DNA from 4 places in the Peribacillus sp. FSL E2-0218 genome. Region 4 is predicted to be linked to each of the others. Evidence: riboswitches for the same ligand, from Rfam matches in the RefSeq annotation. Region 4 holds a riboswitch; each other region holds the start of a gene.
What was found. Region 4 has a riboswitch for cobalamin ahead of MHI53_RS05545 (ribonucleoside-diphosphate reductase subunit alpha). Riboswitches for the same ligand answer to the same signal wherever they lie in the genome.
Positions count from the first base shown of each region.

Region 1 (4,219 bases), 180 kb from region 4:
TTGCTATTCGATTTTTAAAAATCGGCATATAGGAAGGCTATTTATCATTAAACCGCATGGATTAAGTTATAAAACTTAAATCTCGTGCGGTTTTTTTATTTTAATAAAAATTGGAGGAATGAATGATGAGAAAAATGGATTACCAAAACGTAAAGGGCACTCAAGATTATTTACCGGATACAGAAGTGATACGAAGAGGCATCAGAAGGACAATAGAAGACGTTTTTATCCAATACGGATGTAAGCCATTGGAAACACCGATATTAAATTACACGGAATTGCTAGCTTCCAAGTATGGCGGGGGTGCCGAAATATTAGAGGAAATGTATACCTTAACAGACAGGGGAGAAAGAGATTTGGCGCTGCGATACGACCTCACTATTCCCTTTGCAAAAGTAGTTGCAATGAATCCAAGCATAAGGAGACCTTTTAAAAGATATGAGATAGGTAAAGTTTTCAGGGATGGACCGATAAAAACGGGAAGGCTTCGTGAATTTACACAATGTGACGTCGATATAGTGGGTATAGAATCTCAAGTTGCTGAAGCGGAATTAATGACGATGGCATTGGATGCATTCCGGAAGCTTGGTTTAAAGGTAAGCATCCAATATAATAATCGAAAATTATTAGCTGGAATGCTTGAGGCTTTTGGAACAACAGATGAAAAGATCAATAAAGTGATATTGATACTTGATAAACTTGAAAAAGTCGGATCGGAGGCTGTTACGGTGGAGCTAAGGGAACAAGGGCTGCTGCCTTCAACCATCAATTCGATTAATCGCTTTATAACCGCCGAGGATAATGCCAGTTCGGGCTATTTCGAGCCTCTCAGTGAACGGAATCAACAAATTAAGCAGGGAGTAGCAGAATTAAAAGAGCTGGAATCTTATCTCGAATTCCTTGGTGTCGATAAGCAATGTACATTCAATCCATTTTTAGCAAGAGGGCTGGAGATATATACTGGAACGATTTATGAGATATTTTTATCTGATAAAAGCATTAAATCAAGTATTGGCAGTGGCGGAAGGTATGACAATGCCATTGGTGGACTGATCGGGACGAATGAAAGCTTTTCAACGGTGGGGATTTCATTGGGTCTGGATGTTATTTATACGGCCTTACTATCTTCGAAGGAAAATATCGTGGAAAATCATGATGTGGATTTTTATGTGATCCCGATAAATACTGAAAAGCAAGCATTAGTAGTCGCAAGGCACCTAAGGGATAAAGGATATAAGGTGGAATATGAAATGGGAAAGAAAAGGCTCGGTAAAGCCTTAGATAAAGCAAATAAAGAGAAATTTCGTAATGTCATCATCATAGGAGAGAACGAGGTGAAAAATAATCAAATTAAAATTAAAGATATGTTCTCTGGTGAAGAAAGAATGGAGCCTTTTTCGTTCAGTGAAGGCTGATGAGGGACGAGGCATTAAGATTAAGTGCATTCGGATGAATCTTAAGCCGTTATAAATGATAGATTAAATCAAACATATCAAATATTTGTAAATTTACTAAATATTTGATATGTTTGATTGGAAAACTTCATACGTGTAGAAACGGGTGTAGATTGATATTTTTTCATCTACATAATAGGGAAGTCGGTTAGAGCCCGACGCTGTCCCGCAACTGTATTTGGGAGCGATCCGGATAAACCACTGTCTTCAGAAACATGAAGATGGGAAGGTTCGGGGAGTGATGATCATAAGCCAGGAGACCTGCCTGTTTCAGCACACATCTATACCTACGAGGATAGGGGGTGTTAAGTGCGAGCGATTGATCTGCATGTTTTTATTTTATCATGGGAAAACATGTTTATTTACGTATCAATTCGAACTTAACAACTTCTTTATTGGAAGTTGTTTTTTTATTTTAAGATCATCATCAGGAGCTGTGCAGAAAAAGTAGTGTATGTGAGCAATGTTGAAAGGGCTTACAATAAACTGGGAAGCCTGCCCGAGAGAAGAGGGCGATGAGTTGAAATGAGGAGGAAAGAAATGGGTGAACTTCAATGTAACGAACCTTTATTTCCTCATAAACTGGACACGGCAGGATTTACACCAGAGGATTTTAATGAGGAAGATCATCTCATATCAAAGACTACAGAGCTCTTTGTCAAAAACGAAATAATGCCCCTGCTGGATTCGATCGATCGGCATGATCACGGCAAGGTGAAAAAATTGTTTCAAGAAGCGGGAGAGCTCGGCTTACTCAGCGTAGAGGTTCCAGAGTCGTATGGCGGATTGTCCCTGAATAAAAAGCTTTCAGGGCTTGTGGCCGAGAAGATGGGATTTGGCGGTTCTTTCAGCGTCTCCTTTAATATACATGCAGGTGTAGGGACCCTCCCGTACGTTTATTACGGGACAGAAGAGCAAAAGCAAAAATACTTGCCAAAACTTGCATCAGGAGAATGGATTGGTGCTTATGCCTTAACGGAAAATAACGCGGGATCAGACGCGCTTAACGCCAAAACGACGGCGGTCTTAAATGAGCAGGGGACAGCCTGGCTATTAAATGGTGAAAAACAGTGGATCACGAACGCACAAGTAGCCGATGTATATGTTGTCTTTGCCAAAACAAATGACAGCATGACTGCATTCATTGTAGACAGAATGTTCAAAGGGGTTTCCGTCGGTCCCGAAGAGAAGAAAATGGGGATAAAAGGGTCTTCGACAGCCACTTTAATTTTGGAAGATGTCAGTGTACCGGCGCAGAATGTTCTGGGAAAAGTCGGGCAAGGCCATCATGTAGCATTGAATATTCTAAACATGGCGCGATTGAAGCTCTCCTTTTCTAACATCGGAGCATCCAAGCAAGCATTGGAGCTTGCCGTTAACTACGCGAAACAGCGTAAACAATTTAACCGGACGATCATCGGTTTTTCGATGATACAAGAAAAGATTGCGAATATGGCGATTGCGATTTATGGAGCGGAAAGTGCGGCCTACAGAACGGCTGATAGCTTGGACAACGTATTCGAAACGGACGAACCTCTCGATGAACAATTGGGAAAACTGGCAAACTATGCAGCCGAATGTGCGATCAATAAAGTTCATTGCTCCGAGATCCTTGATCGAATCGTGGATGAGGCTTTACAAATTCATGGGGGTTATGGCTACATGCAAGAGTACGAAGTGGAACGATTATATCGGGATGCCCGGATTAGCCGGATTTTTGAAGGAACGAATGAAATAAACCGTCTGACCATTGCCAAATTATTGATGAAAAAGGGGTTTCAAAACGGCGGCACATGGTTGAACCCTTTATTTGATGAGGAGGTGAACCGAAACCGGCAATACATCCAGTTTTCTAACATGCTTCTTCACAAATCTTTGAAAGCATTGATACATGCCAATATCAACATTCAACAGGAACAAGAATATTCCCGTTTGCTTGCAGACATGGTGAAGGAAATTCATGTGATGGAATCATCGGTCATTCGCACGGAAAAAGCGATACAAAAGAACGGGATGGAAAAAGAGCGGCTGAAAGAGAATATGACGAACGTTATCTGTGAAGAGGGGTATCGCAGAGTTGAAGAGATGGCCGTGTTGATTTTAACGGGAACGGAATCGGGTGAAGCAAGCAGAAAAGTATTATTGGAAGAAGTTCGCAGCCTTGCTGTTCCACTCTTTAGGAATCTGTTTATACAAAAACGTGAAATTGCAGAAAGAATGGCTGATCAAGAAAAATATAAGGTGTGAACGGAGTGAAGCCTAATGAAAAAAATCGGGTTTATCGGGTTGGGCAATATGGGTCTGCCTATGTCGCAAAGTTTACTACTTTCCAATTTTACAGTGTATGGAATGGATTTGAACAAAGAAGCTGAAATGTCCTTTCATCAATCAGGAGGAACGATTGGCGTATCGATTGAAACTATGGTGAAACAATGTGATGTGATCCTTACAAGTCTTCCATCCTCTCAGGCAGTGGAAGAAGTTTTTCTAGGAGAAAAAGGACTCGTTTATCTCGTCGATTCCGCTGTTATGCTGATCGATACGAGTACGGTAGCCCCTGAATTGAATATCCGCATCGAAGAGGCTGCCAAGAAAAAGGGTGTTGATTTTCTCGCGGCACCCGTCAGTGGCGGCGTGATAGGGGCGGTAAACCGAACGCTCACCTTCATGGTAGGCGGTTCAAAGAATGTCTTCGATAAGGCCAGGCCTTTGTTTGACGCAATGGGCGAGAATATTTTTCATGTGAATGATCAAATCGACAGCGG
Region 1 covers NZ_CP150304.1:981,820-986,038, forward strand. Annotated here, with positions in the region: gene MHI53_RS04725 (histidine--tRNA ligase) at 126-1,415, shown strand; cobalamin riboswitch at 1,542-1,738, shown strand; gene MHI53_RS04730 (acyl-CoA dehydrogenase family protein) at 1,995-3,701, shown strand; gene MHI53_RS04735 (NAD(P)-dependent oxidoreductase) at 3,717-4,219, shown strand, end outside.
Region 1: linked by a shared signal. The riboswitch ahead of MHI53_RS04730 (acyl-CoA dehydrogenase family protein) and the one ahead of MHI53_RS05545 (ribonucleoside-diphosphate reductase subunit alpha) in region 4 are both predicted to bind cobalamin.

Region 2 (4,219 bases), 980 kb from region 4:
GTGGATCAAACCGACTGCCGTAATATATTGGATGCAATGATCGCGATCGGCCGGATTGTTCAATGGCCCTTCCTTATCAATGATGCGAATGGCAGATTCATGTGTGGTGATTTTGATTTTATCTATTTCTTCAAGGCGATCCTTCACTTCCGGATGAAGTTTCACTGCACACTCCGCTGCCGTTTGCGCATGGAACTCCGCCGGATAGGATACTTTGAATAAGACATTTTCCATCACATAGGAATCGAGCTTGCGTGAAAGCTTCAATTCCTTCTTATTGAATAATACATCCTGGAACCCCCAGCCTGGCGCCGAAAGGGCTGTTGGATATCCCATTTCTCCTTTGAGGGCCATCATGGCCAACTGTACGGCCCTGCTTGTGGCATCGCCAGCTGCCCAAGATTTGCGCGATCCGGTATTTGGAGTGTGGCGATACGTACGCAGGCTTGAATTATCGATCCACGCATTGGATAATGCATGGATGATTTCTTCCCTCGTTCCGCCCAAAGCTTTTGTGACTACCGCCGCCGTAGCCACCTTTACAAATAGGACATGGTCTAGGCCAACCCGGTTCAAGCTATTTTCCAGCGCCAGTACGCCTTGAATCTCATGTGCTTTAATCATCATTTCCAGGACGTCTCTAACAGATAATGCTTTTTTCCCCTCTGCCATATTCACACGGCTTACGTAATCAGCCACCGCCAAGATCCCTCCCAAGTTATCAGAAGGATGTCCCCATTCCGCCGCCAGCCATGTATCGTTATAATCCAGCCAGCGAATCATGCAACCAATATTGAATGCACCCTTCACTGGATCCAGTACATATGAAGTCCCTGGAACGCGGGTCCCATTTGGAACGACCGTGCCGGGAACGACGGGTCCTAATAATTTGGTGCATTCAGGATAGTGAAGCGCTAAAATCCCGCAGCCGATTGTATCGAGAAGAACGTAACGAGCCGTTTCATATGCTTCATCGCTAATGATCTCTTTTTTCATTACATAATCCGCAATGTCTTCCAATAACACATCCGTTTGATTGATACCATTCGTTTTTAGCATTCTCATCTTCCCTTTCGTGGCAAATTTGTTTATTATAATGATGGACGTTGGTCAGAACGTCCATCTGGCGGGCTAGTAATCTACATTTCCTTAGTTGGAAATGACATTGCGGTTATGACGCTCGCCTATATAACTCACACGAGGTCGGAAGAGACGGTTGTTTGCGTGCTGCTCAATCACGTGAGCACATAAACCCACTGTTCTCGCACTGAAGAAAATCGGTGTATATATGGCAATGGGAAGGCCCAGCATATAGTAAACCGGCGCTGCATAGTAATCGAGATTCGGATAAAGGCCTTTTTCCCTTTCCATGATCACTTCCCCCGCTTCACACATTTTATAAAGACGGTCGTCCCCTTTGGCATCACAAAGCTGCTTTAATGCTTGCTTCATGATCAATGCCCTTGGATCCATTTTCTTCATATAGACGCGATGGCCAAACCCCATGATTTTTTCTTTATTTGCCAATTTCCCATCAAGCAGCCGCTCGAATTTCGCGACGGTACCCGCCTCCAATAGCATGTACATGACCGCTTCATTGGCTCCTCCATGCAGGTTGCCCTTTAGGGAAGCTACAGCTCCCGTCAAAGCCCCATATAAATCGGAAAGCGTCGAGGCGATTACTCTTGCCGTGAAAGTGGAATTAGGCATTTCATGTTCGCTATACAATAATAATGATTGGTCAAAGATTTTTTCTTCCATTGCCGATGGAACCTTGCCCGTAATCATGTAGTAAAAATTGGAACTATAAGATAGATCCTTATTCGCAAGAACAACCTCTTGCTTATTCAGGATTCGATAACTGTTTGCGACGATGGCAGGGACATTCCCTAATAATTTGTAAGCCCGCTCTCGATTCACCGAGGAGGAACGATCATCAATGTTTGCATCATATCCAGCCAATGCTGAAATGCCTGTTCTGAGAGCATCCATCGGATGTGTTTTCCCCGGCAATAGCTTTAACAATTCCAGGATAGCTTCCGGGATTTCATATTCATTTTTCAAAGCCTGTTCAAGCCGCCCCTTTTCCGCAGCATTCGGGAGCCTATCGTGAAGCAGCAAATGGACAATCTCCAAGTATCCCATCTTTTCAGATAAATCGATAAGATCATATCCTCGTATAACAATCTCACTCTGAACTGTATCCAGGAAAGATAGCTTTGTTTCAGCTGCTACAATTCCATCAAGCCCAGGGGAATAAGTTCCTTGTTCCTTCATCTTTCATTCCTCCTCTGAATAAGCTACTTTTTTGAAAGCGTTATCAAAATTTGTCGGAATCTCTTGTAATTCAACGATTTTCCCATTAAACTGACATAAAAAAAACAACTTCCAGAGGAAGCTGTTAATTTACGAAGAGTACTCAAATAAACATGAGAAATGATCAAAATTTTTCATGCCAAAAAGTCCGCAATTAACACCCCCTATCCTCGTAGGTACTTGATGCACATTAATTAGGCAGGTCTCCTGGCTTATGATCTTCGCTCTTCGAACCCTTCCCATTTCCAGTGCAGAAACAGTGGATATTTTTCGAATCGCTCCCAAATACAGTTGCGGGACAGCGTCGGAATCTAACCGACTTCCCTTTTAAGCAGATAAACAGATAAATTCATCTGCACCTATTAATTTCATTATTTAATTTTCTACTTAAATATAACAAAATGTTCCAAATATTACAATTACCTTTTTCAGTATCAAGCTCATGTTTGCATCGGCGCCTGCCTGTCCACATTAAAGGTAGCCAGGTGGTTCTTTTACCCATAACAAGCAAGTTATTAAAAATAGTTCATATTCAATTCATAACTTCTTTGTATACTACCGTTTATAATGAAGCTCAAGAAGGGATGTTAATAAATGAAACCAGAAAAAAAACAAAAAGGCTGGAGCCAGTTCATCCGATTGGTCCAACAAACGAAGCCTTCTAAAATAATGATCGGGATTGCATTACTATTAAGCTTAAGCACAACTGGCGTAAGTTTATTGGTCCCATTATTCACAAAAAATCTTATCAATGATTTCTCCCTCAGTTCGCTAAATGCGGAACGGGTCACACTTCTCGTGCTTGCCATTATCGTTCAAGCATTGGCCAGCGGATTTTCCATCTATTTATTGAATAAGATCGGTCAATCTGTTGTCGCCGGCATCCGCGATCAACTATGGAAAAAATTGCTCGTATTACCCGTGGATTACTTCGATGAACATCCATCGGGCGAAACGGTCAGTCGGATGACAAATGATACAACGGTAGTGAAAGGCTTGATTTCGGAACACCTATCCAATTTCGTCACCGGCATCATATCCATTGTCGGCGCCATGATCGTGTTATTTTTGCTTGATTGGAAAATGTCACTGTTGATGTTCATAGCCATCCCGCTCTCCGTTTTACTATTACTGCCACTGGGGAAGAAAATGCACCGCATATCGAAAGGGATGCAGGATGAGACAGCGAGCTTCACCGCCGTCCTCCAGCAGGTGCTTACGGAAATCCGGCTTGTTAAAGCATCGAATGCAGAAACCTTCGAATATGAAAATGGAAAAAAGGGAATCACCCAATTATTCCATTTTGGTTTAAAGGAAGCAAAAATCCAAGCGCTGATCGGTCCGTTGATGAGTCTCGTCATGATGGCCCTACTCGTACTCATTTTAGGATATGGCGGGATGCGTGTTTCATCAGGGGCCCTGTCAGCAGGAGCACTAGTTGCATTCATCATGTATCTTTTCCAGATCATCATGCCCATGGCGCAATTGGCAGCATTCTTTACGCAATTCCAAAAAGCTACCGGTGCCACGGAACGCATCATTGCCATCTTGGATTCTGAAGAGGAAGAAGATGCAAAGATGGAAGTTCAAAATTCCAGTCAAACCATCACGGTAGATCACCTGGATTATCGTTATCACGATGGTGAACAAGTGCTAAAAGATATCAACTTCACGGTTGAAGCAGGCAAGGTCACCGCGATTGTCGGGCCAAGCGGCAGCGGGAAAACGACCCTTTTCTCTTTGTTTGAGCGATTTTATAAACCACAGCAGGGCTCGATATCCATAGGCGGGACATCGATAAATGATTTCACGCTTTACTCATGGAGAAGCCAAATCGGCTATGTTTCACAGGAAAGTCCGATTGTATCCGGTACGATTCGTGATAATATTTGCTATGGAATCG
Region 2 covers NZ_CP150304.1:185,307-189,525, reverse strand. Annotated here, with positions in the region: gene prpD (2-methylcitrate dehydratase) at 1-1,059, opposite strand, end outside; gene mmgD (citrate synthase) at 1,150-2,277, opposite strand; cobalamin riboswitch at 2,496-2,694, opposite strand; gene MHI53_RS01060 (ABC transporter ATP-binding protein) at 2,911-4,219, shown strand, end outside.
Region 2: linked by a shared signal. The riboswitch ahead of mmgD (citrate synthase) and the one ahead of MHI53_RS05545 (ribonucleoside-diphosphate reductase subunit alpha) in region 4 are both predicted to bind cobalamin.

Region 3 (4,219 bases), 1.3 Mb from region 4:
AAATTATACAATAAAGCAAGATATCATTGCCGCTGGCTGCATAAAAAAGGTACTTATTATTCAACGTTTATTTGTGTCACGGTGGAATCGCATTATGATAATTAGAATATTCAAAAAAATAAACAGGTAGAAAGTTATTTTGTAATTTTATTTTAGGAAAACAAACTGTTATATAAAACAAAAAACCCCTTAACATGTAAGGGGTTTTTTTTAGCGTCCCAGATAGGAATCGAACCTACGACCTACAGCTTAGGAGGCTGTCGCTCTATCCTGCTGAGCTACTGGGACATGTTAAAAGGTCGACGACTTGTTTATTATATTTGTTATAGGCAAACTTTTCAAGTGAGTAGCTTATAATTATGAAAAAAAATGCCTGGCGGGTCATATAACGATGATTTTTACCTTTTATTGCGTTAATTGGGATACTTTATTATTCGCTGATTTTCTGGTACTATTATGCTAGAAAAAAATAGGAGAATGATAGTGGGAAAATACAGATTGGTATGGATGGCAGCAGTGTTTGTAGTTTTCATTTTAGCTGGCTGTTCACAAGGTGTTTTAGAGAAAATAGGTAAAAAGACGGCTGCGCCGATTGTGGAAGAGAATATCGAGGTGGCTGCAGCAGAGGAGAATGAGGCCGAAATAGATTCGGAGGATGGAGCAAATCCTGAACGAATCGACACGAGTGGCTGGATAAGGGCCGAGTCCGCGGTTAGGCTTCCGATATTGATGTATCACAGCATATCGGAGGGGAATAACCTTCGGGTGCCGAAGGAGGAATTCCGGCTGCAAATGGCTTGGCTTCGGGAAAATGGCTACCAGACTTTATCGCCTAATGAAGCCTTTCTCGTTTTAAGCGAAAATATAATGCCAAGTGAAAAGTGTGTCTGGATTACTTTTGATGATGGCTATACAGATAACTACACCGAGGCTTTTCCTATATTGAAGGAATATGAGTTGAAAGCGACCATCTTCATGATCGGGAAGTCCATTGGTAAAGCTCATCACCTGACGGAAGATCAAATGATGGAGATGAGTGCGAATGGGATTTCCATCGAGAGTCATACAATCAACCATCTTGAGCTGAACCGGATGACTTCCGGACAGCAGGAAGCTGAAATGGTCCAGTCCAAGGATTTATTCGATCGCATTCTGAACCAGGAGACGACGGTACTTTCGTATCCAGTCGGCCGTTATAACGAGGAGAGCCTCAGGTTATCGGAAGAAGCCGGATACAAGATGGCAGTCACCACCGAACCTGGCGGGGCAACAAGTGATCAAGGGATGCATGCCCTGCATCGCGTTCGGATTTCACCGGGATTATCCGTAGGGGGATTTGCATCACTGATTGAAAATGCGTCCAATTACTGAAGCTGGACCGGCGTTTTGTGAAAAATCACCCAATAATCGCTTCTTGCATGGTGTATAATGATAAGCAGTGAAAATTATATACATATGAACGATTTGGTGTCTAAATGACTTAAAAGGGAAGCTGGTTCAATGCCAGCGCGGTCCCGCCACTGTATATGGGAGCTGACGGCTGTATGCCACTGTTTGGGATATGGGAGATGCCGTTGACGATGACCATGAGCCAGGAGACCTGCCAAGATTCGTACACCTGTGACCCACGCGGATGGGGAGGTGTGTGGCAGACCGTAAAGAGTCCGTAATGATATTGTTGCCATACAAGCATCTTCCGTTTGACGGGGGATGCTTTTTGTCATGAGGTCCTCGCTTAAGGCGGGCTAAAACTAAATGAAATGATTGTGGGGAATGAACGTGAAGAAGATTTTTGGCCTGATACTGGTGATGGTGCTGACGGCTGGCATGATGGTTGGCTGCAGCGGCACGGCCGATGAAGGAAAAGGAAAGCAGCAGACGAATCAGGCTACACAACAAGCCTTCCCGGTTACGATTAAAGATGCAACGGGCGAAAAGGTGACGATAGAAGAAAAACCGAAGAAAATCGTTACGTTGATACCAAGCAATACGGAAGTGGTCTTTGCGCTTGGTTTAGGTAATAAGGTTATTGGCGTGTCCGACAATGATAATTACCCGGAAGAAACGAAGGATATCGAAAAAGTGGGCGGCATGGAGATGAACACGGAATTGATCGTATCCTTGAAGCCCGATCTTGTTCTTGCCCATGCATCGAGTGCCCATAATTCGAAGGAGGGGCTCCAGCAGCTTAAGGATGCGGGAATAGATGTGCTTGTAGTCAATGATGCCCAAAGCTTCAATGAGGTGTACAAATCCATTGATATGATCGGGATGGCAACAGGCGAGCAAGCTAAGGCAAAAGACATCATCACGGACATGAAAACGAAGCTGAAGGTTATTTCTGAGAAGGCCAAATCGGTAAAGGAATCGGAAAGAAAGACCGTTTTAGTGGAGGTTTCGCCGTCCCCGGATATCTATACACCTGGTAAAAATACATTCATGAATGAAATGCTTGTGATGATCTCAGCTGATAATGCTGCAGCGGATGTGGATGGCTGGGCCAAAATGGATGAAGAGTCGATGATTGCAGCCAATCCGGATGTCATCATTACGACTTATGGTTATTACACAAAAGACCCGGTAAGTGGAGTGACGGGCCGAAAAGGGTGGCAAGACGTAACGGCGGTTAAGAATGCCCAAGTCTTTGATGTCCATTCCGACTTGGTGACCCGTTCAGGTCCACGTTTAATAGAGGGAGTAGAGGAACTTGCCAAATCAATCTATCCGAACGTATTTGACAACTAAATGGGCGCTTGCTTATTTGCTTGCGTCATTGTTTTTACTTTTTGCCAGTACGATCGGCATCTCATTCGGTTCGGTGTCCGTACCGATCCCCGTACTTATGCAAATAATCGGCAAGGAGATTTTTCATTTGCCGATTTCCGCTGATCCCGATGTGATGCTGACGAATATCGTGATGAACATCCGTTTGCCGCGTGTATTGCTTGCTGGTTTGGTCGGGGCATGCTTGGCGATCGCGGGTGCGGCATTTCAGGGGCTGCTCCGGAATCCGCTTGCCGATCCCTACACGCTCGGGATATCGTCAGGAGCATCAGTCGGGGCAGTGGTGACGTTATTCCTGAATATATCACTCCCGTTCATCGGCTTATATACGCTTCCTGCATTGAGCATCTTATGTTCCGTGATTACGATTTTTTGTGTGCTGACATTCGCAAAAAAAATGGATCGATCGATGAAGGTCGAAACGATCATTTTGACCGGAATCATCTTCAGCTCGTTTTTAAGCGCCTTCATATCCTTGATGATTGCGTTGACGGGGGAGGAATTAAGACAAATCATCGGCTGGCTCATGGGCAGCGTGTCCATGCGCGGGTGGAATTATATCGGAATCATTCTGCCGTTTTTCATCATTGGCTCGTTGATTCTGATCATGAATACGAGGGAATTGAATGCGATGACCTTCGGGGAGGACCGGGCAAAACATTTAGGTGTCGACGTGCAGAGGCGGAAAATGTGGATCCTGATCGCGGGCTCGATATTGACGGGCGCAGCGGTTGCCGTTTCAGGCACGATCGGCTTTGTAGGGCTGGTGATTCCCCATTTGGTCCGGAGGATATGGGGGCCAGATCATAGGCATCTGCTTCCGTTATCATTGCTGGTAGGAAGCGGGTTCTTGATTTTGGCAGATCTTGTGGCACGGACGATCATCGCCCCGTCGGAACTGCCGATCGGGGTCATCACCTCACTGATCGGGGCACCTGCATTTGCCCTCATTTTATTAAGGAGACGGAGAGTGGGTAGGACGGATGCTTGAAGTTAAAGGGTTAACAGGTGGATATGATAACAAAAGCGTTTTGGATTCCATCTCTTTCGACGTTCAAAAAGGAGAACTATTCGGGATCCTCGGTCCAAACGGCAGCGGAAAAACGACGCTGTTGAGTATGCTCAGCGGGGTGCTCGCTTACAAGCAAGGAAGCATACGGATCAAAGGAAAAGATTTGCAGGATTATTCGGCAAAACAGCTTGCACGGGTCATTGCGGTGCTTCCTCAACATTCCTCGTTAGCTTTTTCGTATACGGTGAAGGAAACGGTCTCGCTTGGGAGGTACGCCCATCAAACAGGCTGGTTCCACAGCTGGTCTGAGGAGGATGAAAGGATTGTCCAACGGGTGATGAAACAAACGGGAGTGGCCGAATTCCAGGATCTTCATTTCGAACGGCTATCAGGAGGGGAGAGACAGCGGGTCTTGCTGGCCCA
Region 3 covers NZ_CP150304.1:5,066,331-5,070,549, reverse strand. Annotated here, with positions in the region: tRNA gene MHI53_RS24545 (tRNA-Arg) at 215-288, opposite strand; gene MHI53_RS24540 (polysaccharide deacetylase family protein) at 508-1,371, shown strand; cobalamin riboswitch at 1,449-1,623, shown strand; gene MHI53_RS24535 (ABC transporter substrate-binding protein) at 1,774-2,745, shown strand; gene MHI53_RS24530 (iron ABC transporter permease) at 2,708-3,775, shown strand; gene MHI53_RS24525 (heme ABC transporter ATP-binding protein) at 3,768-4,219, shown strand, end outside.
Region 3: linked by a shared signal. The riboswitch ahead of MHI53_RS24535 (ABC transporter substrate-binding protein) and the one ahead of MHI53_RS05545 (ribonucleoside-diphosphate reductase subunit alpha) in region 4 are both predicted to bind cobalamin.

Region 4 (4,219 bases):
TGAAAAAACGGCAGACATAATCAATAAAAAAATGATTTACGAGATTCGAGGACAAATCTTTTTTGCTTCGGTGCAGGACTTTGTTTCAAAATTCGATGTTAATGATGATGCAGATGCGATCATCATTGATTTTTCCCATTCAAAAATATGGGATGCTTCTGCGGTCGCTGCTGTCGATACGGTTGTCCATAAATATCAGCAACAAGGCATTTCCGTACATGTACAGGGCCTCGATCTGGAAAGCTCCTTATTGCTTGATAAACTTGCCACATCCATTAGTAAAATATCCTGAAGAACGATCTTGCTGGCGAATAGAACCTTTTCAAAACCGACAGAATAAATAACAGGAAATATGTCGATATGGAAGGGAGCGAAAAGCATGACACCCGAGCAGGATTATACGGCTGCCAATCTTTCACCAGATTTATTGGATGAGTTGAAAAGCTTTGAAAGCAAGCTTGGCGAGGAAGCGAATAAAGAATTGATTGTCATCGCCTATGAAAAGGAGAAGGATTCCTTGAATTAAGCAAAAAGACGGAAACATGATCATTCGTAATGTTTCCGTCTTTTTTTGGGTATGGAAAAAGGGTGCTGCTGCACCCTTTTTCACTTACTTATTTACTGAATACATCCGTTAATACAGGCACGATTTGTTTTTTGCGCGAGACTACGCCTTCCAAAACGGCGATGTTATTGTTCAATGTAACGTTATAGGCTTTTTCGACTGCATTCGCTGCTCTTCCAAGAGCTAGGGCTACAGAATCATTTGTCAGGATATCCGTAACGACGAATAGGAATAAATCCAATTCCTTCACTCCGATAACCGCTTCAATCGCCGCTTCCAATTCAGCTTGCTTAGCAAGGACTTCATTCGGATCTACAGCATTGACTTGGGCTATTTCCACTTTTGCCATTCCCATGCTGAATTCTTTTGCATCAAGAGTGATCAGCTGGGCAATCGTCTTGTCGCTTAAATCAGCTCCTGCCTTCAGCATTTCCAATCCATAAGTTTCAGCGTTGACTCCGGCAATGGCAGCCAGCTCCATGGCCGCTGCAACGTCTTGCTCAGTGCAGGTCGGGGACTTGAACAATAAAGAATCGGAAATGATGGCAGATAGCATTAGCCCTGCTACCGCTTTCGGGACTTCGATTCCATTTTCTTTATAAATTTTATTTAAAATAGTTGCCGTACAGCCTACCGGTTCTGCACGGTAATATAAAGGATCGCTTGTTTCAAAGTTAGCGATGCGGTGATGGTCGATAACCTCCAGCACACGGACTTGGTCAATATCCTCAGCACTTTGCTGGCGTTCATTATGATCGACAAGGATCACGGCCTCCGCCTCCCCTGCCACTTTTTCGACAAGACGAGGAGCATCGAATTTGAATTGGTCCAGCGCATATTGAGTTTCGCCATTCACTTCACCCAGACGAACTGGTTCAGCATTGATACCTAATTGCTTTTTCAGATCCGCATAAGCGATTGCGGAACAAATCGTGTCTGTATCCGGGTTTTTATGTCCAAAAACTAATACTTTATCCAAGATTTAAATCCCCTTTTTCATAAATATTTTTCCGTGAATCCCCATATCGCACCAAGGGAATGCCACCTTTACGCTACACTTCATTTTAACACAAAATCCGTTAAATTCAGTGCTTGAATTGCCACTTCCCCAAGAAAATCTTTCATTCGCCTTCCCCCTGCCTTCACTTTGTCAATAGATAAGGGTTGGTTTTTCTCAAATATATTAGTTGAATTATCATCGCATATGGCTTACGATAATATAAGCAGAAATACTAGATATTGATTATTAAAACAATACTGATAACTATATATAGAATTTTTTACAATCCAAGGTGCCAGTGATGGCTGAAAAGGGAATCCGGTGCAAACCCGGAACTGTCCCCGCAACTGTGAATGTGACGAAATGAGGAACCACTGTATGGCTCACTATACGGGAAGGACTCAAAGTAGGATGATCATGAGTCAGGAGACCTGCCTTGAATTTTTCACGTTCTTATTCTTCGGGGATTGAGATGATGAAACGATCGTATAACGGCTATTTTATTCATGGCTCTTTATGCTGTCGTTTGATCCGCTCAACTCGTTGGGCGGTTTTTTTATTACCGGAAGTTTACAAGGAGGATTCTTAATGACTCAAACATATAACTCTACCATAAGCGAAAATGATACTGAAACGAATTCCCTTCAGCTTGAGATGCTGTCGAAGGAATTTGAAGGCCGTCTCGATATGGAGAAATTCAAAAAGCGTTTTACAAAATGGCTTGATCGCAAAAGTGATTCAACCGATGAACAGGCTTCAAAGAAACTGATTCAGCTTGCTCTTGAGAGCGTGGATATCGATGCCCCGGATTGGACATTCGTTGCAGCTAAAGAGCTATTGAATACGATGTACAGGGATGCACAGGCCAATCGAGGTTATCAAGGTTTGAGTTATGGTCCATTCTATGACCTTATCCAGGACCTGTCGCAGCTGCAAGACGGCCAACGATATCCAGTTTATAAATCCGAGCTGCTATCATCTTATACTAAAGCCGAAATCGAAGAACTTGGTTCAGTGATCGACCCTGAAAAGGATAAACTATTTTCCTACATAGGCATCTACCTACTAAACGATCGCTACCTTGCCCGTCCCAAAAAAGACAAAGTGTACGAACTCCCCCAAGAACGCTTCATGATCATCGCGATGGAAATCATGCGTTTGGAAAAAACGGAGCACCGCCTGCAACTTATAAAAGAAGCCTACTGGGCCATGTCCAATCTTTATATGACCGTTGCCACCCCTACACTTTCGAACGCAGGTAAAGCGCATGGACAATTAAGCTCCTGCTTTATCGACGCCATTGAAGATTCCATCGACGGCATCTATCTAGCTAACTACGATGCTGCCAAGGTGTCTAAATTCGGCGGCGGTGTCGGCCTGTATGTCGGGAAGATTCGCTCACTTGGTTCCGATATCCGTGGTTTCTCCGGCAATAGTTCGGGTACGACTCCTTGGATCCGGCTATTTAACCAGACAGCCGTCAGTGTCGATCAATTAGGTCAACGCAAAGGCGCGATTGCGATATACTTGGATGCTTGGCATAAAGATATCATGAGCTTCCTCGATTTGAAGACGCAGAACGGAGATGACAGATTAAAGGCACATGATATTTTCACGGGTGTATGCATTCCCGACTTGTTCATGGAGGCTGTACGCGACAGGAAAGAATGGTATCTTTTTGACCCGCATACCGTCAAGCAAACCCTTGGATTCTCACTTGAAGATCTATATGACGAGAAAAAAGGCGAAGGTAGCTTCAGGAACCATTATGCACTTGCTGTCGAAGCCGCAGAGAATGGTACGCTGCCAAGCTACAGCTTTGAAAAAATCAACGCGTTGGACATCATGAAAAGCATCATGATTTCTCAATTAGAAGAAGGCGTTCCATATATGTTCTACCGCGATGAAGTGAACCGGAAGAACCCGAATAAGCATAAAGGGATGATTTATTGCTCCAACCTTTGCACCGAAATTGCTCAAAACCTTAGCCCAACGACGATCACGGATGAATACGAAACAGAAGATGGCGATGTCGTTGTAGTTCGCAAAAGCGGCGATTTCGTTGTCTGCAACCTATCTTCCATTAACTTGCCTCGTGCAGTGGGCAGCGATGTTTTGGAAAGATTGATCCCCATTCAAGTCAGGATGCTCGATAATGTCATTGATGTGAATAATCTTCCGGTCAAGCAGGCCTCGATTTCGAATAAACGGTACCGGGCAATTGGTTTAGGAACGTTTGGCTGGCATCATCTACTTGCCACAGAAAATTTTTATTGGGAATCCGACGATGCCGTAGACTATGCCGATGCTTTATACGAAAAGATCGCTTACCTGACAATCAAGGCATCCAACGAGTTGGCCAAGGAAAAAGGATCATACCCTTATTTCGAAGGTTCGGATTGGCACACAGGGGAATACTTCGAGCTGCGTGACTATACGGATCGGAAATGGCTCGATTTAAAAGCGAACGTACAAGAGCATGGGACTCGTAATGGCTACTTAATGGCCATTGCCCCTAATTCATCTACTGCCAAAATCGGCAATTCCACTGATGGAATCGATCCATTGTATGAAATAGAATTTTATGAAGAAAAGAAAAACTTCAAATTCAAGGTAACGGCACCTGGTTTGACGCCAAATACGTATGAGTATTA
Region 4 covers NZ_CP150304.1:1,160,396-1,164,614, reverse strand. Annotated here, with positions in the region: gene MHI53_RS05560 (SulP family inorganic anion transporter) at 1-292, shown strand, start outside; gene MHI53_RS05555 (hypothetical protein) at 380-526, shown strand; gene MHI53_RS05550 (manganese-dependent inorganic pyrophosphatase) at 615-1,544, opposite strand; cobalamin riboswitch at 1,839-2,019, shown strand; gene MHI53_RS05545 (ribonucleoside-diphosphate reductase subunit alpha) at 2,154-4,219, shown strand, end outside.